4 regions of the Sphingomonas sp. 320_CC genome follow, and region 4 is predicted to be linked to each of the others. Evidence: riboswitches for the same ligand, from Rfam matches in the RefSeq annotation. Region 4 holds a riboswitch; each other region holds the start of a gene.
The links. A riboswitch is a leader RNA that binds a small molecule or an ion and turns the genes downstream of it on or off. The one in region 4 is predicted to bind cobalamin.
Positions count from the first base shown of each region.

Region 1: another riboswitch for cobalamin. It lies ahead of AC59GX_RS16705 (TonB-dependent receptor); the one in region 4 lies ahead of AC59GX_RS12090 (TonB-dependent receptor plug domain-containing protein).
Region 2: another riboswitch for cobalamin. It lies ahead of AC59GX_RS17010 (HoxN/HupN/NixA family nickel/cobalt transporter); the one in region 4 lies ahead of AC59GX_RS12090 (TonB-dependent receptor plug domain-containing protein).
Region 3: another riboswitch for cobalamin. It lies ahead of AC59GX_RS17620 (DUF1636 domain-containing protein); the one in region 4 lies ahead of AC59GX_RS12090 (TonB-dependent receptor plug domain-containing protein).

Region 1 is NZ_JCAWAE010000004.1:217,369-223,120, reverse strand. Features, by position in the region: gene AC59GX_RS16715 (SGNH/GDSL hydrolase family protein) at 1-687, shown strand, start outside; gene AC59GX_RS16710 (hypothetical protein) at 786-923, shown strand; cobalamin riboswitch at 1,016-1,246, shown strand; gene AC59GX_RS16705 (TonB-dependent receptor) at 1,479-3,659, shown strand; gene AC59GX_RS16700 (PepSY domain-containing protein) at 3,694-5,088, shown strand; gene AC59GX_RS16695 (DUF2946 family protein) at 5,153-5,578, shown strand; gene AC59GX_RS16690 (TonB-dependent receptor plug domain-containing protein) at 5,727-5,752, shown strand, end outside.
Region 2 is NZ_JCAWAE010000004.1:290,921-296,672, reverse strand. Features, by position in the region: gene cobW (cobalamin biosynthesis protein CobW) at 1-706, opposite strand, end outside; cobalamin riboswitch at 808-1,018, opposite strand; gene AC59GX_RS17010 (HoxN/HupN/NixA family nickel/cobalt transporter) at 1,252-2,301, opposite strand; cobalamin riboswitch at 2,484-2,698, opposite strand; gene AC59GX_RS17005 (S9 family peptidase) at 2,760-4,868, opposite strand; gene AC59GX_RS17000 (prolyl oligopeptidase family serine peptidase) at 4,865-5,752, opposite strand, start outside.
Region 3 is NZ_JCAWAE010000004.1:425,845-431,596, forward strand. Features, by position in the region: gene cobS (adenosylcobinamide-GDP ribazoletransferase) at 1-54, opposite strand, end outside; gene AC59GX_RS17610 (histidine phosphatase family protein) at 51-608, opposite strand; gene cobT (nicotinate-nucleotide--dimethylbenzimidazole phosphoribosyltransferase) at 620-1,633, opposite strand; gene AC59GX_RS17620 (DUF1636 domain-containing protein) at 1,630-2,037, opposite strand; cobalamin riboswitch at 2,210-2,403, opposite strand; gene cobO (cob(I)yrinic acid a,c-diamide adenosyltransferase) at 2,595-3,194, opposite strand; gene AC59GX_RS17630 (NAD(P)/FAD-dependent oxidoreductase) at 3,255-4,871, shown strand; gene AC59GX_RS17635 (peptidylprolyl isomerase) at 5,227-5,752, opposite strand, start outside.
Region 4 is NZ_JCAWAE010000003.1:117,122-122,873, reverse strand. Features, by position in the region: gene AC59GX_RS12100 (FecCD family ABC transporter permease) at 1-834, opposite strand, end outside; gene AC59GX_RS12095 (ABC transporter substrate-binding protein) at 1,013-1,813, opposite strand; gene AC59GX_RS12090 (TonB-dependent receptor plug domain-containing protein) at 1,810-3,708, opposite strand; cobalamin riboswitch at 3,826-4,041, opposite strand; gene AC59GX_RS12085 (TonB-dependent receptor) at 4,457-5,752, opposite strand, start outside.

The DNA.
Region 1 (5,752 bases), on a different contig from region 4:
GCGTTGCCCATCCCCGCCCGTGCTCGCCAGATCGAATTCATCGGCGACTCCCACACCGTCGGCTACGGCAACGTCTCGACCAAGCGCGACTGCACCGAAGCGGAGGTGTGGGCGACGACCGATACCGCGCAAGCCATGCCGGCGCTGGCGGCGAAGCGATACGGCGCGGACTATCAGGTCAATGCTATCTCGGGTCGGGGGATCGTCCGCAATTACAATGGCATGGCGGCCGACACGCTTCCCGTTGCCTATCCCTTCACGCTCTTCGACAAGGCGACGCGCTCCGTCGATCCGGCGTGGCACCCGCGTCTGTTCGTGATCGCGCTCGGCACCAACGACTTCACCACGCCGCTCCATCCCGGGGAGCCGTGGAAGACGCGCGAGGCGCTCCATGCCGATTACGAGCAGCGTTATGTCGACTTCGTCAAACGCCTCCGGGCCCGCGATCCGGACGCGCATGTCGTCCTGTGGGCGACCGACATGGCCGGGGGCGAGATCGCGGCGGAAGTCGGCAAGGTTGCCGCGCGTTTGAAGGCGGAAGGCCAGCGCAATATCGCGTTCGTGCCCGTCACCGGGCTCGCGTTCACGGGATGCCATTCGCATCCGTCGACCGCCGACGATGCGCAGATCACGACCGCCCTGTCGGGCTATATCGACGCGCATCCCGAGATGTGGGCGCACCGATAGCCAGCATACCGCGACGCGGTCGTGACGAGCCTTGATTATATATCCTCGGCCGCAATCCTCTCGACCGATCCTACGTTACCGGTATCGGCACCCGCCCGGTGCAGCACCCGCACCACCGCTTCTGGGCCGCCGCGGCGGACAAGCGCTACCCCGCGTCCCCCACCGGTCCGATGAAGGGGTGCGCATCGCAAACCTGCTGGACCGCCGCCTTCCTGGACGCGACGCGGGGGCGATAGGTCGACCAAGCGCTGAGATCGTTACGCGATCGTCGATTGCCCGCGTCGGAACGTCACGCTACACCTTGCCCGTCGGCCCGTTCTCGGATGGGTCGACATGATCGCACCGGTGCTCCGCGAGGAGCTTAATAGGGAACGCGGTGAGGGTGGCTTCGACCACCTGATGCCGAGGCTGTCCCTGCAACTGTAAGCGGCGAGCGTGATGCACGTGCGTGGTCGGGCGAAGTCCCCGGTCACCAGCCACTGGACCGATCGGTCTGGGAAGGTTGTGCATCGGGCGTTGACCCGTGAGCCAGGAGACCTGCCGGCGTGTGGTCGCTCTTGCCTGGTCCAGGGGATGGCCGAGGCACGGTACTCCGTCTGAGCGACGATGTGTGCGGTGGGGACCGCATGGGCAGGCGTGCCGGTCGCGATGGCGTCCGTCGGGTATGGCTGCTCCCGTTCGCTTGGACGTGCTCGGGCAATCCGCTCGTGGCGCGCTCGCCGGCGCACGTTCGAGCCTCGTGCTCGGTGACAGGCCCCTGCCGGTTCGTCCGACGCCTCGGGGGCTTTTATATGTCGTTTCCATCACCGTATGCCGCGTTTGCCGCGTCGTTGCTCGTCACCTTCCTACCATCCCTGGCCAGCGCGCAGACCAGTGAGGATCGTTCGGCGAGTAGCGCCGACGATATCCTCGTAACCGGCCGCCATCAGGCCGACCTGACGGTTCCGAACTCGACCGGCAGCCGCCTGAACCTGTCGCCGCTCGAAACGCCGGCGACGCTGTCGACGATCGACGGCAATACGATCCGGGCGCGCGGCGACGTGTCCGTGAACGACGCGACCAGCCGCGCGCCCGGCATCACCAGCGTCGCCAACCTCGGCAATGGTGGCACCGCGCTCGCCGCGCGCGGGTTCAGCGGTCAAGGTTCGGTGCTGCAACTGATCGATGGTATCCGCCTCTTTCCAGCAGCCGGCACGATCACCTTTCCGAGCGACCCGTGGATGGTCGAGCGGATCGACGTGCTCAGCGGTCCGGCTTCCGTCCTGTACGGGCAAGGCGCGCTAGGCGGCGCGGTCAACGTGCTGATGCGCAAGCCGAATACGCGGCACACCGATGTGGACGGCGAGATCGGCTATGGATCGCAGGACAGTTTCCACGTCGCAGCCGGTGCCGGTGGACCGCTCGACGAGCATCTCTCCTACCGCGTCGACGGCAGCTACAGGCGGTCCGACGGGTATGTCGATCGCGGGCAATCACGAAGCTACGCGCTGTCGGGGACGTTGCGCTGGGCACCGACCGATCGGTTCGTCGTCACGGTGCGCGACGATTATGGCAACCAGAATCCGATGCGCTATTTCGGTACGCCGCTGATCGACGGACGGCTCGACCACGACAATCGCGACCGCAACTACAACACGCGCGACGGCCATGTCCGCTACCGCGACAACCGGACAAGCCTCCAGGTCGATTGGCAGCCGAGCGAGACGCTCACCGTCAGCAATCAGGCGTACCGGCTCACCTCCAAGCGCGAGTGGCTCAACCTCGAAAGCTATTGCTGGGTGGCGGCGGACGGCTTCTGTCCCAATGGCGCGAATGACGTGCGCGCCACGCCCGGGCGCATCTATCGCACCGACATGACCGGGATCGTCCACGATCAGACGCAATGGGGCGACCAGGGTAGCGTGACGCTCAAGACGCGGATCGCGGACGGCGTGACCAATGACGTCGTCGCGGGCTTCGACGTGAACCTCGTCAAGCTCACCTATTCGCACAATTTCGGCGCCGACCCGCAGGTCTCGGTCGTCGATCCGTTCGTGTTCGATCCTGGCGTGATCGTCGACACGCAGGGGATCGCACCGCGGTATCGCACGCGGACGAACGAATATGCGATCTTCGCGGAGGACCGGCTGAAGCTTGGCGAGCATGTCTCGATCGTCGGCGGCATCCGCTATGAGCGCGATCGGATACGGCGCTGGACGATCGACTCGACTGCCGCCGTCCCGACCGCAAGCTTCGCGCTCGACAAGCGGCTCGGCAACACGACATGGCGGGTTGGGACGGTCTATCAGCCAGTCCCGACGGTCTCGTTCTACGCGCAATATGCCACCGGCGTCGATCCGCTGGGGACGCTGACGACCTATACCACCGGGCAGGTCCATTTCAGCAACGCGACGGGCGACCAGGTCGAGGCGGGCGCCAAGGCCGTGTTCCTGGATGGCCGCGGCACCGCGACGATCGCCGCCTATCGCATCGTCAAGAAAGGACTGTTGTCGCAACTGACCCCGACGAGCCCGATCGAGCAGGTCGGGCAGCGATCCGCGAAGGGTATCGAGGCTGCGGTGTCGCTGGACTTGCCGGCAGGGTTCGGGATCGACGCCAATGGCAGCGTCTTGGAGGCGCGGTTCGACGACTTCGTCTCGGGCGAAAGGAGTTTTGCCGGCAACACGCCACCCGACGTCCCCGAGACGACGGCGAACCTGTGGCTTAGCTGGACCGCGACACCGGCGGTCCAGGCGCGTGCCGGACTGCGCTATGTCGGGCGAAGATTCTCCGACAACGCCAATGTTTTCCGCATTCCGGGTTATGCGACGGTCGACGCGACGCTGTCCTACGCGGTGACGCCGCGGGTCGCGATCGACGTGCATGTCTATAATCTGTTCGACAAGGATTATGCGATCAACAGCTACGGCGCGCAGCAATGGGTGCTGGGGCGGCCGCGCGCCTTGGACGTGTCGCTTCGTGCCGGTTTCTAACGCCGGCAGGCACGCGCGCCGGTGGCTGTATCTCGTGCACCGATGGGTCGGCATCGCCAGTTGCCTGTTCTTCGCGATGTGGTTCGGGTCGGGCCTGGTGATGCTGTACGTGCCGTACCCTTCACTCTCGCCAACCGAAGCGCTGGCGAGAGCCGAGGCGATCGACTGGTCCGCCGTGAGCGTGCCGCCACCGCTCGATGCGGGGCGATTGCCGCAAGACCTGTTGCTCGAGATGCGCGACGGCGTACCGGTCTGGCGGAGTCAAGGCTGGGACGACGAGCGGCATACCGTTTCCGCAAGCAAGGGCCGGCATCTGGCTCCGGTGGACGCGGCTTATGCCGTTCGCGTCGCAAGCCGTTTCGGGCGAGCACGCGTCCTGAATGTCGAGCGGATCATGCGGGATCAGTGGACGGTGTCGGGTGGTTTCGACCGACATCGCCCGCTGTGGAAAGCGACATTGGAGGACGAGGGCGGCACCAATCTCTACGTGTCGGCTTCGACCGGCGAGATCGTCCAGTCGACCGACCGGACCGAGCGGTTCTGGAACTGGCTGGGATCGGTGCCGCACTGGCTGTATCCGACCGTCCTGCGCCAGGACAACGCCGCCTGGCGACAGGTCGTCATGTGGGTTTCGGGGCCGTGTATCGCCGCGGCACTCGCCGGCATCTGGATCGGTATCCTCCGCGCACGCATCGGCCCCCGCCGGTTCAAGGGCGGGCGGATGACGCCGTATCGCGGGTGGATGCTCTGGCATCATGTCGCGGGGCTGGTCGGCGGCGGTTTCCTGATCGCGTGGATCTTCAGCGGATGGTTGTCGGTCGGTCCCTGGCACCTGTTCCGAAGTGCGGAACCGGATGCGCGGGCGGTGCGCGCCTATGCCGCTGCTGGCGTGATGCCGGCCGTACCCCTCGACCGGTTGCGCCATGTCGGCGCGGGAGCCGTCCGTCTAGGGATTACCAACTATGCGGCGACACCCCTCGTGGTGCTCGAGTATCCGGATGGCCGACGTCAGATTCTCGACGCCGCGACGCTCGTGCCGTCCCAGCCAAAGCCAAATGCGATCGTTGCCGCCGCACGGGTGCTTGTCGCCGGCACGCCGCCGGTCGCGATCGACCGGCTGACCGAGCCCGACGCATATTGGTACGACCCCGGTGGTCTCCCTCGCCTGCCGATGCTCCGTTTGCGCTTCGACGATCCGGCCGCGACGTGGCTGTATATCGACCCCGCGACCGGCGACGTGCTGGCCAGGATCGATCGGCGCAGGCGGACATACCGCTGGGCGTTCGACCTGCTGCACAAATGGGATCTGACCATACTGACGCGGTACCGGCCGGCGTGGGACCTGCTGATCTGGCTGTTCTCGCTGGTTGGCTTGGTGACGTCGGTCAGCGGCATCTGGCTCGGCTGGAAGCGGTTGAGACGCGGCTGATCCAGGCTTTAACGGGACGTTTCGTCCACGTGACAGCGCCACTGCGAGCGCGTAGTCGTGCGCCGTGGCAGCACTCCGTCGCCTTCTCCTGGACCATCGCCAGCTGGCGGCGTGGGTGCTTGCGTGCGCGCTGGCGATGAAGATCCTGGTGCCAGCCGGGTTCATGCCGGTCGTCTCCGGGGGGCGCGTGACGATCGAGATCTGCGGCGGCACCGTGCCTGTGCAGACGGTGATGGCACCCATGATGGCGATGGCGATGCCGGGCATGGCGCATCATTCGGGCAAGTCCGATCATCAGGAGCGGGAGATGCCCTGCGCCTTTTCCGGCCTGACCGCGCCGTCGCTGGCAGCGGTCGATCCGGTGCTGCTGGCGATCGCCATCGCGTTCATCGTCGGTCTCGTCCGCCACGTGAGAACCGCGGTATCGATCGCTGCGCAACCCTATCTTCGGCCACCCTTGCGAGGCCCTCCGCCCTTCCCCGCCGCGTGATCCGTCGGTCTTCGGACCGGGCGCGATCACGATGCTTCGGCTGGTCCACCATGATGGCGGACCGGTCTCGACACGCGCGGCTTGCCCGCGGGGGATGACGGTATCCGATCCACACCTCGATGTGCGGACGGATCCAGCAGGGATTCACATGTTCAAAACCATAGTCTTCGCGTC
Region 2 (5,752 bases), on a different contig from region 4:
CGATATCGTCCTCGGCGGCGGCGTTAAGGCCCAGGATCACGCGCGGATCGATGATACCGTCGGTCAGGTCGATCACCGGGAGCGGCCGTGCGGATTCGGCGGCGATCACCGCGCGTGCCTTGGCGACGCCTTTGGGGCCGGCGAGATCGACCTTGGTCAGCAGCACGATATCGGCGCAGGCGAGCTGGTCCTCGAATACCTCAGACAAGGGCGTCTCGTGATCGACGCTGGGGTCGGCGGCGCGTTGGGCGTCGAGCGCAGCGACATCTGGCGCGAAGCGACCGGCGGCGACTGCTTCGGCATCGGCGAGCGCGATGACGCCGTCGACGGTGATGCGCGAGCGGATCGCTGGCCAGTCGAACGCCTTGAGCAGCGGCTTGGGCAGCGCGAGGCCGGAGGTCTCGATCAGGATGTGATCGGGGCGCGGGTCGAGCGCGAGGAGCGCCTCCACGGTCGGGATGAAATCATCCGCCACCGTGCAGCAGATGCAGCCGTTCGCCAGCTCGATCACGTTCTCCGCCGGGCAATCGGGGATCGCACAGCCCTTGAGGATGTCGCCGTCGATACCGAGCGTGCCGAATTCGTTGACGACGACGGCGAGACGGCGGCCGTTCGCGTTGCGGATCAGGTGGCTGATGAGCGTGGTCTTGCCGGCTCCGAGAAAGCCGGTGACGATGGTGACGGGGACCTTTGAAAGATCGGGCATTGGTATTCTCCTGCGAGCACACGCACGCACGACCATAGGGCCGCACGCGTTCGTCGCTCAGACGGAGTACCGTGCCGCGACCATCCCCTGGATCGTAGCAAGAGCGACCATATGCGCTGGCAGGTCTCCTGGCTCGCGGGTCGAGGCTCGACGTACGCCTTCCCAGGTTTCCCCAGTGGCTGCCCTTCTCGTGAAGGGCGTGTGCGTCTCGCTCACCGCTTACAGTTGCAGGGACAGCCGCGGCATTGGGAGGAACTCCCGCACCGCATTCCCATTCAAGCCCCGAAGGGCACCGGCGCGATCTGTGAGGTTCGGTGAAACCGAGCCTCGGGGGTGGGTTAGAGCAGTTTGGCGGGACTGCCAATTCGCATATCGGTAGTTTTCGATGCTCCCCCGCGAGGGGGAGGTGGCTGGCACTTGCCAGACGGAGGGGGAGGACACGGAACAAACGTGATCGTCGTCCTCCCCCTCCGTCGCTTCGCGCCACCTCCCCCTGGCGGGGGAGGATCGAGAGCGCGTCGAGCTTGGGGAACAGAGGAGCTAGCTTATCCGTGCACGACTTCGATCTCGTCGAAGCGTTTCCAGCGGTAGATTGCGAAGCTCAGCACCCAGCAGAGCACGAACAGGCCGATGATCGCAAAGCCGAGGCCATTGAAGTTCTCGCCGAGTGCCGTTGCAACGTCCCATATGCCGCCGGTGAAGCCGAGCTTCGATCCGAGCAGCGCGAGCGTCTCGATCCCGCCGATTGCGATCGCGACGATCGCGGAGATCAAGGTGATGGTTATGTTGTAGTAGAGCTTACGGATCGGCTTCACGAACGCCCATTCATAGGCACCAAGCATAACGACGCCGTCCGCGGTGTCGACCAGCGCCATGCCGGTCGCGAACAGCACGGGGAGGACTAGGACGACACCGATCGAGAGACCGTCGGCGGCCTGGCTCGCTGAGAGGCCAAGGATCGCGACCTCCGTCGCCGTGTCGAAACCGAGTCCGAACAGGAAGCCGAGCGGCGCCATGTGCCAGCTCCGCGTGACCAGCCGGAACATCGGGCGGAACAGACGTGCGAGCAGGCCGCGGTTGCCGAGGAGGAGGTCGAGGTCCTCCTCGACATAGGTGCCGCCGCCGCGGACATGGCCGAAGGTGCGCCAGACCGAGCGGAGGATGATCAGGTTCATCGCGGCGATCGTGAACAGGAACACAGCGGAGATGACGGTCGCGACCACCCCGCCTACCTGCTTGAATGCCTCGAACTGCGACAGCGCATTGGCGGTCAGTGCGATCGCGACCGCCGCGATGAGCACGATCCCCGAATGGCCGATCGCGAACCAGAAGCCGACCGCGATCGGGCGCTGGCCGTCCTGCATCAGCTTGCGCGTCACATTGTCGATCGCCGCAATGTGGTCTGCGTCGACCGCGTGGCGCAGGCCGAGGCCCCAGGCGAGCAGCGCCGTGCCCAGCATCAGCGGTTGCGCGTGGAACAGCGAGAACGCCCAGCACCACGCGGCGATGTTGGCCGCGACCAGGCCTGCGAACATCCAACCGATGCGCTTTCGGGTCGAAACCCGCGTCGGTCGTTCCATCGTCAAAGTCGTCATGCACAAACCCCGCAGCGTCCGACGAGGACCGGGGCCTGCCGAAAACGGCCGGGCCATGCGACGACCGGACGCCATGAGCGGCCGACGCACGACACCGATGCGGCCCCCGCCACATGGTCGTCGCTCAGCCAGTGTCACGCAGGCGGCGTTCACCGTGCCTCGGCCACCCCCTGGACCGGGACAAGAGCGACCAGACGCCGGCAGGTCTCCTGGCTCGCGGGTCGCTGCTCGATGCACGCCTTCCCAGGTTTTCACCCAGTGGCTGCCCTCGCGAAAAGGGCTCGTGCGTCTCGCTCGCCGCTTACAGTTGCAGGGACAGCCGCGGCATGGGACGGCGAACCGTCCGCACCGCATTCCCAATCAAGCCCTTCCGGGCACCGACGCGATCACGGGAAACGGCTGGAAGCCGCGTCCCGCGTGTTCGGTACCCTGCTTCGGGTCGCGTGCCAACGGTCGCGCTACTTCGCGACACCAAGCTGTTGCAGCATGAACGCCTGCCATTCCGAATTTTGCCGATAGCGTTCGAACCGCCCGGACTTGCCGCCATGCCCTGCCTCCATGTTGACGCGGAACAGCAGCGGGTTCTTGTCGGTCTTCAGTTCGCGGAGCTTAGCGACCCATTTGGTCGGCTCGTAATATTGCACCTGGCTGTCCCACAGTCCGGTGCCGACATAGAGCGCCGGATACGCCTTCGCCTTGACGTTGTCGTACGGCGAATAGCTCAGCATATAGTCGTACGACGCCTTCTGCGCGGGGTTGCCCCATTCGTCATACTCGAACGTCGTCAGCGGGATCGACGCGTCGAGCATCGTCGTCACCACGTCGACGAACGGCACCTGCGCGATGATCAGCTTATAGTCGGCTGGCGCCATGTTCGCGACACCGCCCATCAGCAGCCCGCCCGCGCTGCCGCCCATCGCCGCGACGCGGTCCTTGGCGGCGTATTTCTGTGCGACGAGATAGCGGGTGACGTCGATGAAGTCGGTGAAGCTGTTCTTCTTGTTGAGCAGATGCCCGTCGTCATACCAGCCGCGCCCCATCTCCTGCCCGCCGCGGATATGCGCGATCGCGTAGATCACGCCGCGATCGAGCAGGCCGATGCGACCGGGGTCGACTGCCGGGTCGCTGGATATCCCATAGCTGCCATAGGCGTATTGGAAGAGCGGCGCGGTGCCGTCTCGCTTGGTTCCCTTGGCGTATACCAGCGACACGGGGATCCGCGTGCCGTCACGCGCCGGCGCCCAGACGCGTTCGGTGACGTATTTCGCAGGGTCGTAGCCTGGCACCGGTGCGACCTTCAGCACGCGACGCTCGCCGGTTTTCGCGTTGACCTCGTAGGTCGTGGTCGGCGTCACGAGCGAACCATAGGTGTAGCGGACCCACGGCGTCGCGGTCTCCTCGTTGACGTCGAACGACATGCGATAGGCGGGCTCGTCGGCGGTCACGGGCGTCGACTTGCCCGCGTCGTTCAGCACGCGGATCATGCGATTGCCGCCTTCGCGCTGGTCGATCGCGACGAAGCCGTCGAACGGTTTGAAGCCTTCGATGAAGACGGTGTCGCTGGCTGGCGTCAGGTCGCGCCACGCCGCCGTGCCTTTGGCCAGATCGGCGTCGGCGACGGTCACCAGCTTGTAGTTCTTCGCTGCCTTGTTGGTGCGGATGATCCAGCGGTTGCCAATGTGATCCGCGCTGTAGCGGAACTCGCGCGCACGCGGTGCGACGATCGTGAAGCTGGTCGGGGCGGCGGCGGGGGCGCAGCGCTGCTCGTCGCTGACCGTGCTGCTCACGCCGATGCAGACGAACTTGTCGTCGGCGGTGCGCGCGACGCCCATCGAATAGGTGTCGTCCTTCTCCTCGTACAGCAACCGGTCGCTGGCGACGGGCGTGCCGAGGACATGCGCCTTCACGCGGTAGCCGCGTAGCGTGACCGGGTCTTTCTCGACGTACAGCACGGTCTTGTTGTCGTCCGCCCAGACCACGTTCGGCTCGATGTTCGAGAGCGTGTCGGCGATCGTCGCGCCGGTCGCTAGGTCCTTTACCTTGAGGACATACTGGCGACGGCCGACGGTGTCTTCGGCCCAGGCGACGCGGCGGTTGTCGGGGCTCACTGCCCAGTCGCTCAGCGCGAAGAAGCTGTGGCCCTTCGCCATCGCCGGCTCGTCGAACAGCGTTTCGGCGGGCGCGGTACGGCTGCCCTTGCGGCGTTCGAGGATCGGGTAATCCGCGCCGGTCTGGAACCGCGAGCCGTAATAATAGCCGTTCTTCGGATACGGCACCGAGCTGTCGTCCTGCTTGATGTGCGAGACGGTCTCTTCGTACAGCTTGGCCTGGAGCGGCTTCAGCGACGCGAGTTGCGCGTCGGCATAGGCGTTCTCGGCGGCGAGATAGGCGAGCATCTCGGGATTCTTCCGCGTGTCGTCGCGCAGCCAGAAGTAATCGTCCTCGCGCGCACCGTTGGGCGACGTCACCTGGAACGGCTTCTTCGCGACGCGCGGCGGCTGGACCTGCGCAACCGCCGCGGTCGAGACCAGCGCGACGCCGGCGAGCATCATGTACCGCGCCGTCACTGTGCTGCTCCGGTCGCGACTGCGGGCTTCCGGTATCGATCGAACCAGGCGATGATCGCCGACGCTTTCGCCGCGGATTGCGACGGGCGAGCGGCGAGGCCACCGTGGCTCGCGCCCGGCACCTTCACGAGCGCGGTCGGCACGCCGCGGATCTGAAGCGCCGCGTAATATTGCTCGGATTCGCTGACCGGCGTCCGGTAATCGTCGCCGCCGACCACGACCAGCGTCGGCGTCTTGACGTTGCCGACCAGGCTGAGCGGCGAGCGGTTCCAATAGCTCATCGGATCTTCCCACGGCAGCTTGGTGAACCAGTAGCGCGAGGTGAACAGCGTGTTGTCCATCGTCAGCGCCTCGCTGATCCAGTTGATTACCGGCTTCTGCGTCGCAGCGGCCTTGAACCGGTCAGTCTTGCCGACGATCCACGCGGTCAGCAGCCCGCCGCCCGATCCGCCGGTCACGAACAGATTGTCCGGGTCGGCGGTGCCGTCCTTGATCGCCGCGTCGACCGAGGCGATCAGGTCGTCGTAATCGGCGGCGGGGTAGGTCTTGTCGATCAGGTTGGCGAATTCGGCCCCATAGGAGGTCGAGCCGCGCGGGTTGGTCCAGAGCACGGCGTACCCGGCGGCGGCGTACAGCTGCATGTCGGTGGCGAAACCGGGGCCGTACGCGGCGTTCGGACCGCCGTGGATTTCGAGGATCAGCGGTACGCGTTGACCGGCGACACGGCTCGGCGGGGTCGCGAGCCATGCGTCGATCGGGCGACCATCGGGCGCGGTCACCGCGATCTTCCGGACCTGTGCGAGCGCCTTCGATCCGGTCAGCACCGCGTTGAGCGTCGTTAGGCGGCGCGGCTTCCCGCCCGCCAGCACCCAGACGTCGGCAGG
Region 3 (5,752 bases), on a different contig from region 4:
GCGCGGCATCGGCAGGCGCGTCAGGAAACCGAACGCGACGACCAGCCGCTTCACGTCGCCAGCCCGACGATCTGCACCGTCCGATCCGGCTCCGGCCAGATCCGCAACGACACAAGCGCGGCATAAGGCAGGTCGAACGCCCATGTCCGGCGACGATCGAACCCACACAGGTCCGCGAGCGCCGCCCGGATAGCGCCACCGTGCGTGACGACCAACGTCGGCACCGACGGAAGTACCGCCAAGGCATTGCCGACCCGGTCCAGCAACGACGACCATCGCTCACCGTCCGGCGGCGGAGCAGCGTCCGGATCGTCGTGGAACCGAGCGAAGGCCGCCGGATCGATATCGGCTGGACGCATTCCGTCCCACGCTCCGAAGTCGAGTTCGCGCCACCGTCGATCGACCTCGCCGACGATGCCCCGCACGCTGCCGATCGCCGTCGCGCAATCGCGAGTACGCTTCAGGTCTGACGACACGATCGCGGCAACCTTCAGCCCTGCGGCTCGCCGGACGCACGCCGCAACGCCGGCCTCCGTCACCGGATCGTCCGTTCGCCCCAGCAACAGGCCTTTGCGGACGGGCGCGCCATGCCGCATCAGGTACAGCATGTGCGAACCGGTCACGCGACGGAGACCCCTGCCTCGGCAAACGTCGCCATCTCGTCATGCGTCGCCAGCGCCGCGCGGACGAGCAACGTCGCCACCGCCGCGCCGCTCCCCTCGCCTAACCGCATGCCCAGCGACAACAGGGGATCGAGGTCCAATGCCCGCAACAATCGCGCATGACCCGGCTCGGCCGACACGTGGCCGGCAAGACAATGCGCGAGAATATCCGGGCACGCAGCGGCGATCGGCGAGACCGCGGCACAGCATATGAAGCCATCGAGCATGACGGGTACGCCTGCGAGACGCGCAGCTATGACCGCGCCTGCGATCGCCGCAAGTTCACGACCGCCAAGCCGGCGTAGCGTCTCGAACGGCGTGCTCAGTGCGTCCCGGTGCAGCGCCAGCCCGGCCTCCACGGTCGCGATCTTGCGGGCCATGCCGTCGTCGTCGACTCCGGTACCGGGCCCGACCCAGTCGCGTGCCGATCCATCGAAGCTGGCGAGGCACAGCGCGGCGGCGGAGGTCGAGTTGCCGATCCCCATCTCGCCGAGCACGATCAGATCGGGTGCGTCCGCAACGACGGCGGCGCCCGCGTTGATCGCCGCGAGGCATTCCTCCTCCGACATCGACGGGGCGACGGTGAAATCGATGGTCGGCCGGTCGAGATCGAGCGGGACGACTCTGAGATCGAGCCCCGCCGCGCGCGACAGCGCGTTGATTGCCGCGCCGCCATGTTCGAAATTGGCCACCATCTGCGCCGTGACGGAGGCCGGAAACGCACTGACGCCGCGATCGACGATGCCGTGATTACCCGCGAAGATCACCACCCGGCCGCGATCGAGCCGCGGGCGTTCATGGCCCTGCCAACCGGCCATGAAGACGGCAATCTCTTCCAACCGCCCGAGCGAGCCCGGCGGCTTGGTCAGTTGCCCCTGCCGCGCCACTGCCGCCGATCGAGCGGCTTCGTCCGGCTGCGGCAACGCGCTCAAGGATGATAGAAATGCCCCGGCTGTCGGAAAAAAAGTCATTCCACGACGAACCCGGCAGGCGGCGTGCGGGTGATGAAATGGCCCTTCACGCCCTGCGGCCATTGTTTGAACGGCACCTGTCCGAACGCACTCTCGCCGTAGAGCCGTGCGTAATCCAGGATCGCACGGGCAGCGTCTTCGGTCGGCTCGAAACGGCCTAGCACATAGCCGACCTTGGCGGGTGCGCGCAGATGGATGGTGCAGAAATCCTGGCACGCGAACAGGCACGGCATTTCCTGCACGGCTACGTCGGCATAGGCGGGATCGCTCGCCTGCACTGCCTTCAGCGCACTGACCAGCCGCGCGCCGCCACGCTGGCCCTGCTCGTCGTCGCGCGCGTCGGCGGAATGGCGGCACGTGTTGCACGCGACCACCGCGACGCCGTCCTCGACCGGCTTCAGCATGTCCGTTCCCGGACGATCTTGGAATGATGTGTACTTGGCATAGGAACCCCTTCGGACAGTCGGTCCCGCACCGCGCAAAGGGCGAGAAGCGGACGCCTCCTGCCTTCGCGCGACGCGAAGCGATGTCGTCGCTCGGGGTGTTACCCGTCCGTTCGGCGCACCCTGGCCGGACGAAAGACGACCGCGACGGGCAGGTCTCCTGGCTCGCGGGTCAACGCCGTCCGCGCCGCCTTCTCGGGAACATCCCAATGGCATGAGGCACAATGGCTCGCCGCGTACAGTTGCAGGGGCAGCCGGGTGTTTCCCGTTCCCATTTTCATCCCCCTCGGCGTGAGCATCGGGGGAACCTGTCGCGGGCGAAGCGATAGGCGGGAGGAAGACCCGGCGCAAGACACGGCTACGTCGGTCAGAAGTCCGCCAGCCGTCCCCACGCCCTCCCGTCATCCTGACGAAAGTCAGGATCCAGGGTAACGGGCGGCAGCCTTCGTGGCTCTGGGGCCTGACTTTCGTCAGGATGACGGACGGTCCTCGTAACGGACCGTAGAGTAGGAAGCCGCCTAGAACTCCACGCCCGCCTGCGCCTTCACGCCCGACCGAAACGGATGCTTCACCTGCGTCATCTCGGTCACGAGGTCCGCCACCTCGATCAACGCATCAGGCGCGTTCCGCCCGGTCACCACGACATGCGTCATCTCCGGCTTCGCCGCCAGCACCGCCAGCACCTCGTCGACCGGCAGATACTCGTAGCGCAACACGATGTTCAGTTCGTCCGCCACCACCATTGCATAGGACGGATCGGCGATCATCCGCTTCACCTCGTCCCACGCCTCACGCGCCACCGCGATGTCGCGGGCGCGGTCCTGCGTGTCCCAAGTGAAGCCCTCCCCCATCGGCTTGAACTCGCACAGCGCGGGGAACGCATCGAAGATCGTCTTCTCGCCGGTCGCCATCGCGCCCTTGACGAACTGCACCATGCCGACCTTCCGCCCATGCCCGATCATCCGCACCGCCATGCCGAACGCGGCGGTCGACTTGCCCTTGCCCTTGCCGGTGTGGACGATGATCAGCCCCTTCTCGATCGTCTTGCTCGCGACGATCCGGTCCTGGACCTCCTTGCGCTTGGCGCTCTTGGCATTCTGTTCGTCGTCGGTCCGCATGATCAAGTCCTCTCGTCCTCCCGATGGCGGATCGCGCCGCGCGGCGCTAGAGCGACCGACATGCTCCGCATCACCGACCTCAAGCTGCCGCTCAACCACGCCGACGAAGCGCTCCCCGCCGCGATCCGCGACCGCCTGCGCGTTACCCCGCGCGACCTGATCCGCTACACCATCGCCAGACGCGCGCACGATGCCCGCGACAAGATGGACATCCAGCTCGTCTATTCGGTCGATGTCACGCTGAAGAACGAGGACACCGTCCTCACCCGCTTCCGCAAGGATCGTCACGTCCAGCGCACGCCGGATACCGGCTACCGCTTCGTCACCAAGGGCGGCGCGAGCTACACCGGCCCCCGCCCGGTGGTGGTCGGCGCGGGCCCATGCGGGCTGTTCGCCGGCCTGATCCTCGCGCAGATGGGGTTCCGCCCGATCATCCTCGACCGCGGCAAGGTCGTCCGCGAACGCACCAAGGATACCTGGGGTCTCTGGCGCAAAAGCGTCCTCAACCCCGAATCGAACGTCCAGTTCGGCGAGGGCGGCGCCGGCACCTTCTCCGACGGCAAGCTCTGGAGCCAGATCAAGGACCCGCGCCACTTGGGCCGCAAGGTCCTGACCGAGTTCGTGAAAGCCGGTGCGCCACCCGAAATCCTCACCGAAGCGCATCCGCATATCGGCACCTTCCGTCTCGTCACGATGGTCGAGAGCATGCGCGAGACGATCGAGGCGCTCGGCGGCGAATACCGCTTCTCGACGCGCGTCGACGGTCTCGACATCGTCGAGGAGGCCGGCACTCGCCAGCTTCGCGGTCTTCATCTCAGCACCGGCGACTATCTCGAAGCCAACCACGTCGTCTTCGCGGTCGGCCACAGCGCGCGCGACACGTTCGAGATGCTGCATGCCAAGGGCGTCTACGTCGAGGCCAAGCCGTTCTCGATCGGCGTCCGCATCGAACACCCGCAATCTTGGATCGACGAAGCGCGGTTCGGGCCGTGCGCGGGTCACCCTGACCTCGGCGCGGCGGCGTACAGCCTGTCGCACCACTGCAAGAACGGGCGCACGGTCTACAGCTTCTGCATGTGCCCAGGCGGCACCGTCGTCGCCGCGACCTCAGAGGAGGGCCGCGTCGCGACCAACGGCATGAGCCAATATTCGCGTAACGAACGCAACGCGAACTCGGGGATCGTCATCGGCATCGACCCCGAGCGCGACTATCCCGGCCACCCGCTCGCCGGGATCGAGCTGCAACGCCATTGGGAATCGCGCGCCTATGTCGCCGGCGGCTCGAACTACAAGGCGCCCGCGCAACGTATCGGCGACCTGCTCGCGGGGCGCGCGTCGACCGCGCTAGGCTCAGTGATCCCGTCGTACAAGCCGGGCGTCCATATGACTGACTTGTCGGAGTGCCTGCCCGAGTTCGCGATCTCTGCGCTGCGCGAGGCTTTGCCTGCATTCGGACGCGAGATCCCCGGCTACGACCATCCCGACGCGGTGCTCACAGGGGTCGAGACGCGCACCTCGTCGCCGGTCAGGATCACGCGCGGCGATGATTTCGTGAGCCTCAACACGGCGGGGCTTTTCCCGGCCGGCGAAGGCGCAGGCTATGCGGGGGGTATTCTTTCCGCCGCGGTCGACGGCATCAAGGTCGCGGAAGCGGTTGCGTTGAGCCTCACTGCCTAAGCCGTTTCGTTCCCCCTCGAAGGCGGGGGGCCAGGAGCCACGAATACCTGCATTCGTTACCCTGAGCTCGCGCCTTCGCGGTAGAACAGAGGGTTGTGGCAACTGACTTATGACCCTGCCAAGACAAAACACCACCCCGGCGAAGGCCGGGGCCCAATTGGGGGATGCCGCTAACTGAGGCCGAGCATCGTTACTCCGACCTTTCCAATTGGACCCCGGCCTTCGCCGGGGCGGTGCACGTCGACGGCGACCGAGTTTGCGACAGAAGCCTGCAATGGGACCAACGCTTCCTCGGACTAGAGTAAGAGTCGCACAGTCCACGTGCTAAGCAAGGTCCAGATCGCCCTCCAGCCCCTCACTTCCGCGGCTGCGGCCTCGTCTCGATCAGCCACGCCCGCGGCAGCCCCGTCGGCTTCACCACCCCATCCAAACGCCGAGCACTCACCAGCGCGACACGCTTCAGGATCATCTGGTCCTTGAATGCATCCATCCCGCCGCCGGTCGGCTTGGCAAGGATGCGCTTCACCACGTCCATGCCCGCGACGACATGCCCGAACGCCGCATAGCCCGGATAGCCCGCGCGCGCGTCCATCGCCGGCGCCGGCCCGACTGTGATGAAGAAATTCCCGCCCGCCGACGCCGGCGTCATCCCGCGCGCCATCGAGATCGTCGCGTCGAGATGCTTGATCCCGGTCATCGCGGTAGTCTCGAGTGGAAACGGCGGCAGGATCCGCCGCGCATCGGTGCGGATGCCGGCCTGGATGAAGCCGAGCTTCGGCGCGGACTTCTGGCGGCTGGCGCGGTAGAAATCGGTCCCGTCGAACCGACCGTCATCGACATAGGCGAGGAAATTCGCGGTGGTCTTCGGTGCGTGGCGGGCG
Region 4 (5,752 bases):
GAGCGCTGCGCCGCCAAGTGCCGAGGGTAACAGCAAGGCGCTCGGGCGGTGGCCGAAGATCGGGCGTAGGAGGTGCGGCACGACGAGCCCGACGAAGCCGATCACGCCGGTCACCGCGACGCCCGCGCCGACAACTAGGCCGGTGCCCAGCACGACGAGCAACCGGACGCGACCCATCCGTATCCCGAGCGACCTTGCCGCCGCCTCGCCCAGTGCCAGCGCGTCGAGCGAGCGGCCTGTGAGCAACAGCAGCACCGCACCGACCACCATCGGCGGCAGCGCGAGCGTCACGTCGTCCCAGCCGCGATCAGTCAACGCGCCCATGATCCAGTCGATCACCTCGGCGACCGCATAGGGGTTCGGCGCGATCGAGATCAGGAACGCGGTCAGCGCGCCGGCAAGACTCGACAGCACCGTGCCCGCGAGGATGAAGGTGATCGCGCTCGGCGACCGCCATGTCAGCGCCGCGAGCAGCGCGACCGCACCGCCTGCGCCCAGCATCGCGGCGACGAAGATCGCGGGGCCGGAGCCGAGCCCGAACACGATTGCCGCGACCGCCGCCAGCGCCGCGACCGACGACACGCCGACGACTGCGGGGTCGGCGAGCGGGTTGCGGAGATAGCCTTGCAGCACCGCTCCCGACAGGCCGAGCGTGGCGCCGAGCGCAAGCCCCAGCACCGCGCGCGGCAGGCGGAGTTCGAGGATGATCCACCAGCGCGGGTCGCTCGAGAACCACGCGTCTAGCGGCACCCAGACCTTGCCGCAGCCGAGCGACAGGCTGAACAGGAGGACGACCAGGACGGCCAATACGGCAAGTTTCAGCGTGCGGGTCATCAGAGCGCCTCTTCGCCCGTACCGACCACCGCCACCACCCCGGCGAAGGCCGGGGCCCAATTGGGGGACAGTCGTGACAGCGCGCGGCAGGTCATTACTTCGGTCATCCCAATTGGGCCCCGGCCTCCGCCGGGGAGGAGCACGGGCGGTGAGCCGTTCGCGATTCTAAGCGCTCGCATCACAGCCCCGCCCGGATCGCGGCGAGGCGTTCGAGCGCAGGCGGGATGGTAGGCCCGCCGCAATTGATCAGGACGCGCGGGAAGACGGCTTGCGGCGTGTTCGGCAGCAGGCGGTGGCGCAGCGCGGTGCCGCGGCTTTCGCGTTCGGAAGCGATCACGACGGCGGGGGGCTGCGTCACGATCGTCTCGGCTGACAGCGTGCCGGTATGCGTCAAGCCGTAGCTCGCGGCGGCGTTTCGGAAGCCGACGCGCGTCATCATGTCGTTCAGCAACGTGCTCCCCCCCGTCGCGAGATCGCCGCTGATATAGAGCAACGCGCTCGGCGACCGTCCATCCTTGTGGCTCCAGCGGGCCACCGCGCGGTCGATCTCGGCATTGATCCGCGCGCCGCCCATCGGCGCTCCGGCAGCATCGGCGATCTGCGTGACCTGCGCCTGGCTCTCCGCGATCGAGTCGGGAATGCCGACGAGCAGCGTCTTCAGACCGGCCCGCGCGTACGCCGCCTGAGTCGCGGGCGGCGTGTAGGTGCTGGCGATGACGAGATCGGGGTGGAGCGCGATCACCTCCTCGGCGGTCCCCGCGATGCCGCGAAACCGGCGCGCGACGGCGAGCGGGATCGATGTCGCGGACGGATCTTGCGAATAGTGGCTGATCCCGGCGATCCGCGCGGGCGGCAGGATCCGGACCAGCACCGAATCCACGCACGGATTGGTCGAGACGATCCCCCCGCCACCGCCCGCTCCGGGGGATTGCGCGCAGCCCCCGAGCAGGAGCGCGAGGAGGATCGCCCCGCGCCTCACTTCAGCCGCAACCGTACGCCGCCATACGCCGCGCGACCGTAATTGCCGTAGCCCGCGACCGTCTCGTACCGCGAGTCGGTGAGGTTATCGACGCGGCCGTACAGTGCAATCTGGTCGGTGATCGGCATTTCCACGCGGACGCCCGCCAGCGCATAGCCGTCGAGTCGCACGGTGTTGGCGGCGTCGTCGAAGCTGTCGCCGACCATCGTCACGGTGCCGCCGACCGACAGCCCGAACGCGAACCGGTAATCGGCGTCGACGCTCGCGGTCTGCTTGGGACGGCGCGCGAGATCGTTGCCGAAATCGCTGCCGATCGAGCGGTTCTCGGTGTCGATATAGCTGTAGTTCGCGGTCAGCGTCAGCGCGTCGACCGGGCGCAGCGCCAAGGTGAACTCGACGCCGTCCGCCTCGGCGCGGGCGATATTGTCGTAGACGCCGAACGGGCGGTCGACGCAGATCGAACCGGCGGTCGTCTGCTCCGCCGGACTGCAGTCGCGGAAGTCGATCTGGTTGCGCGTACGCCGGTTGAAATAGGTCACCGCGACGCGCGCGCGGTTGTCGAGGAACGCCTGTTCGACACCGACGTCGAAGTTGCGCGCGGTCTCCGGATCGAGGCCGCGATTCCCGTAGTCGGAGAAGAGCTGGTACAAGGTCGGCGCCTTGAAGCCTTCGCCATAGCTCGCGCGGACGGTGGTTCCGGTCCGCAACGCCAGCGCGGCGTTCGCGCCGAACGTCGTGTGGCTGCCGAAATCGTCGTGGTCGTCGTTACGGACGCCGCCGGTGATCGTGAGGACGTCGAGCGGCTTGACGATCAGCTGGCCGTAGACGCTGGTGATGCCGGTATCCGCGAAGGTGAAGCCGTCGTTGAAGCGGCTGTTCTCGCGCTCGACGCCTGCGACGACGCGCACTTGGTCGAGGGGGCGGAAGTCGCCCTGATACTCGTAGCGTTCGCTGCGGCCGCGACCGATGAACGACGGATCGCTGCCGAAGCTCGGGTCGTAATTGTCGCGGTTGATGTCGGCGATCGTGAAGGCCACGCGGTTGTTGAACCGACCGTCGGCGAAGTTCGCATGGAGCCCCGCGTAACCATAGGCTTCGCGCGTCTTCGAATATTCGGCGGTGTCGGCGAGCACGTAATCAGGGGCCGGGAAGCCGTCGATCGCGACGCGACTGTCGGCGAAATAGCCGCGCAGGTCGAGGCCGATGCCCGGCGCGAACTCGACGCCGACCCGCCCGGTTGCGCCATATTGGCGATAGCCGTCGCGCTCGGTGCCGCTGGCCGCCGACGAGATGCCGTCGGTGCGCAGATATCCGCCGGTCAGCGATCCGGACACCTGACCCGACTTGCCCGACACGCCCGCGCTCGCGAACACGCTGTCGGCATAGCCATATTCGGCGTTGGCGCGCGCCTGGACGCCTTCGGTCGGTGCGGCGGTGATGATGTTGACGACGCCGCCGATCGCCTGGCTGCCCCATGGCACCGAGTTAGGACCGCGCAATATTTCGATCCGCTCGACCGAACTCGACAGGAGGTTGCCGAAGTTGAAGCCGCCGCCGGTCGACGAGGGATCGTTGACGCGCACGCCGTCGATCACGACGAGCGTCTGATCCGCCTCGGCACCGCGGATGCGGACGCTGGTCAGCGCGCCGACCGTGCCGTTACGCGTGACGGTGACGCCAGGCGTGGTCGCGAGCAGGTCGGAGACGATGGTGGTCTGGCGGCGCTCGATCTCGGCGCGGTCGATCACGGTCACGGCCTGGCCGATCTCGCTCAGCGGTTGCGCAGCGCGGGTCGCGGTGACGACGATTTCGGGGGCGTCTGGGTTGGATATGGTCTGAGAATAGGCGGGCGATGCGATCGCCGCGGCACTCAGGAGAAGGAAGAATTTCGTCATTCGGCTGCGTCCTAACCAGAACCGCCAGCGACCATTCGCCGGGCGGCCAGACGTCTCTCGCTCGAGGAAACCCGGCTGGACCGGAGCACTCGTCCGCGCCGGACACCCGCCCGCGCAGTGGATCGACCGTGACAGGCAGGTCTCCTGGCTTCCGGGTCGCCGCGCCCACCCCACCTTCCCAGGCCGAGACCCAGTGGCATATCGGGGTGGCCGCTATCCGGTCACAGTTGCGGGTACAGCGCCGGTCTTGCGGATTTGGATCGTGACGACCCGGCCCGCGCACCGACTTCCCTTTTGATCCCGTTGCGGGGAACCCTTCACGTACGCGGCATTAGTCGTGCGCCAGGCACGGGTCAACGCGGGGCCTGCTGATCCTCCCCCGCCAGGGGGAGGTGGCTGGCGCTTGCCAGACGGAGGGGGCGGACACGGAAACGGGGGTGATCGCATGCCTCCCCCTCCGTCACCTTCGGTGCCACCTCCCCCTTGCGGGGGAGGATCGTAAGCTCCCTCACCGTCCACCGCACCACCCCGGCGGAGGCCGGGGCCCAGTTGGGGAATGTCACTAACTAAGCGCGGTCCGTCGTTACTGCGACCTTGCCAACTGGGCCCCGGCCTCCGCCGGGGTGGTGGCGTGTTAGTCGGGACGTCGCTTTCCCTCCCTTGTTCTCCCGCGAAGGCGGGAGTCCAGTCTGGGTCCCCGCCTTCGCGGGGAAACATGATGCCTTCGTTTTCCTTAGCAGAAAGAATATCACCGCCCGCCGTAGCGCAGCCCGACCCAGATCGTCCGCGGGGTGGCGCGCTCGACGATGTTCGCGCCGCTGACCCCTGCCTCGACCCGCTCGTTGAGGAAATTCTCGGCCCGAAACTCGGCAACCAGCGACCGCAGGATCGGCAACGCTGCATACGCATCGAGCGTCGTCGCAGCCCCAAGCACGCGCGTATTCTGGTCGTCGTCGAACTGCTGGCCGATATGCCGCACCGTCAGTGACAGCGTCGCCGCGTCGCGTCGCCAGTCGACCGTCCCAGAAACCTGGTCGCGAGGGGTCTGCGCCGGTCGCACGCCGTCCAGCGCAGCCGTGATCCCCGATCCCTCGACCTTTGAGTTCGTGTGCGACCACGACGCCTGAACACCAAACGGACCCGGCCGATACGCCGCATTCAACTCGAACCCATGCGCGCGGATCGCGTCGAGGTTCTGGCGAACGCGGTAGGTCGTCACCCCCGGCAACACCTGCGTCGGCGTGGTCGTCGTGACGTTCGCCACCGCATCCTTCAGCCGGTTGTAGAAATACGTCGCGGCGATGCTCACGCCCGGCGCAGGCGTCAGCGTCACCCCGCCCTCGACCCCGGTCAGCCGCTCCGGCGACAACAGCGCATTCGCCGCGGTCGCATCGTTGCCGACGCGAAACGGCCGATACAGCTCGTTGAGCGTCGGCAGCCGCCACCCGCGATACCCGGCCGCGCGCAGCGTGATCGCCTCCACCGGCTGATACGCTACGCCCGCCCGGCCGGTCGTCTCGCTGCCATCGCGGTCCGCATATCGAAGATTGGTCAACGCCGCGCCGCCGGCCAGCGGCCGTTCGGACAGATAGCCGCCGTCGATCGACCACCAGTCAACCCGGCCGCCAAGACTGAACGTGAAGTCGCCAGCAACCAAGCTCCCATCGGCAAACACGCCGGTTGTCGTCGTGCTCCCGCCGGCCTCGCGCCGCCGCGTCGGCACGGTGTTGACGAACGTATACAGCTCCTGCGTCTTGCCGCTGACATCGCGAACATCCGCGCCCAGACGCAGCGTGATGCTCTCGCCCAGCGGCGGAGCGATCTCGATCCGTCCGCCAAGCCCGGTGGCGGGCGTATTATACTGGTTCAGCGACTGGATCGCGGTCGTCCGCGCGGCGTTGATGCTGTTGAAGCTGCTCGCGAACGCGCGCGTTTGCAGATACGCCAGCGCCGAATACCCCCAGCGCCCGCGCCCGATGAGCCGGACGCTCGCGTCCGCGCCTTCGCTCTTGTTGTCGGTAAAGTCGCTCCCCCGGTCGCGCCG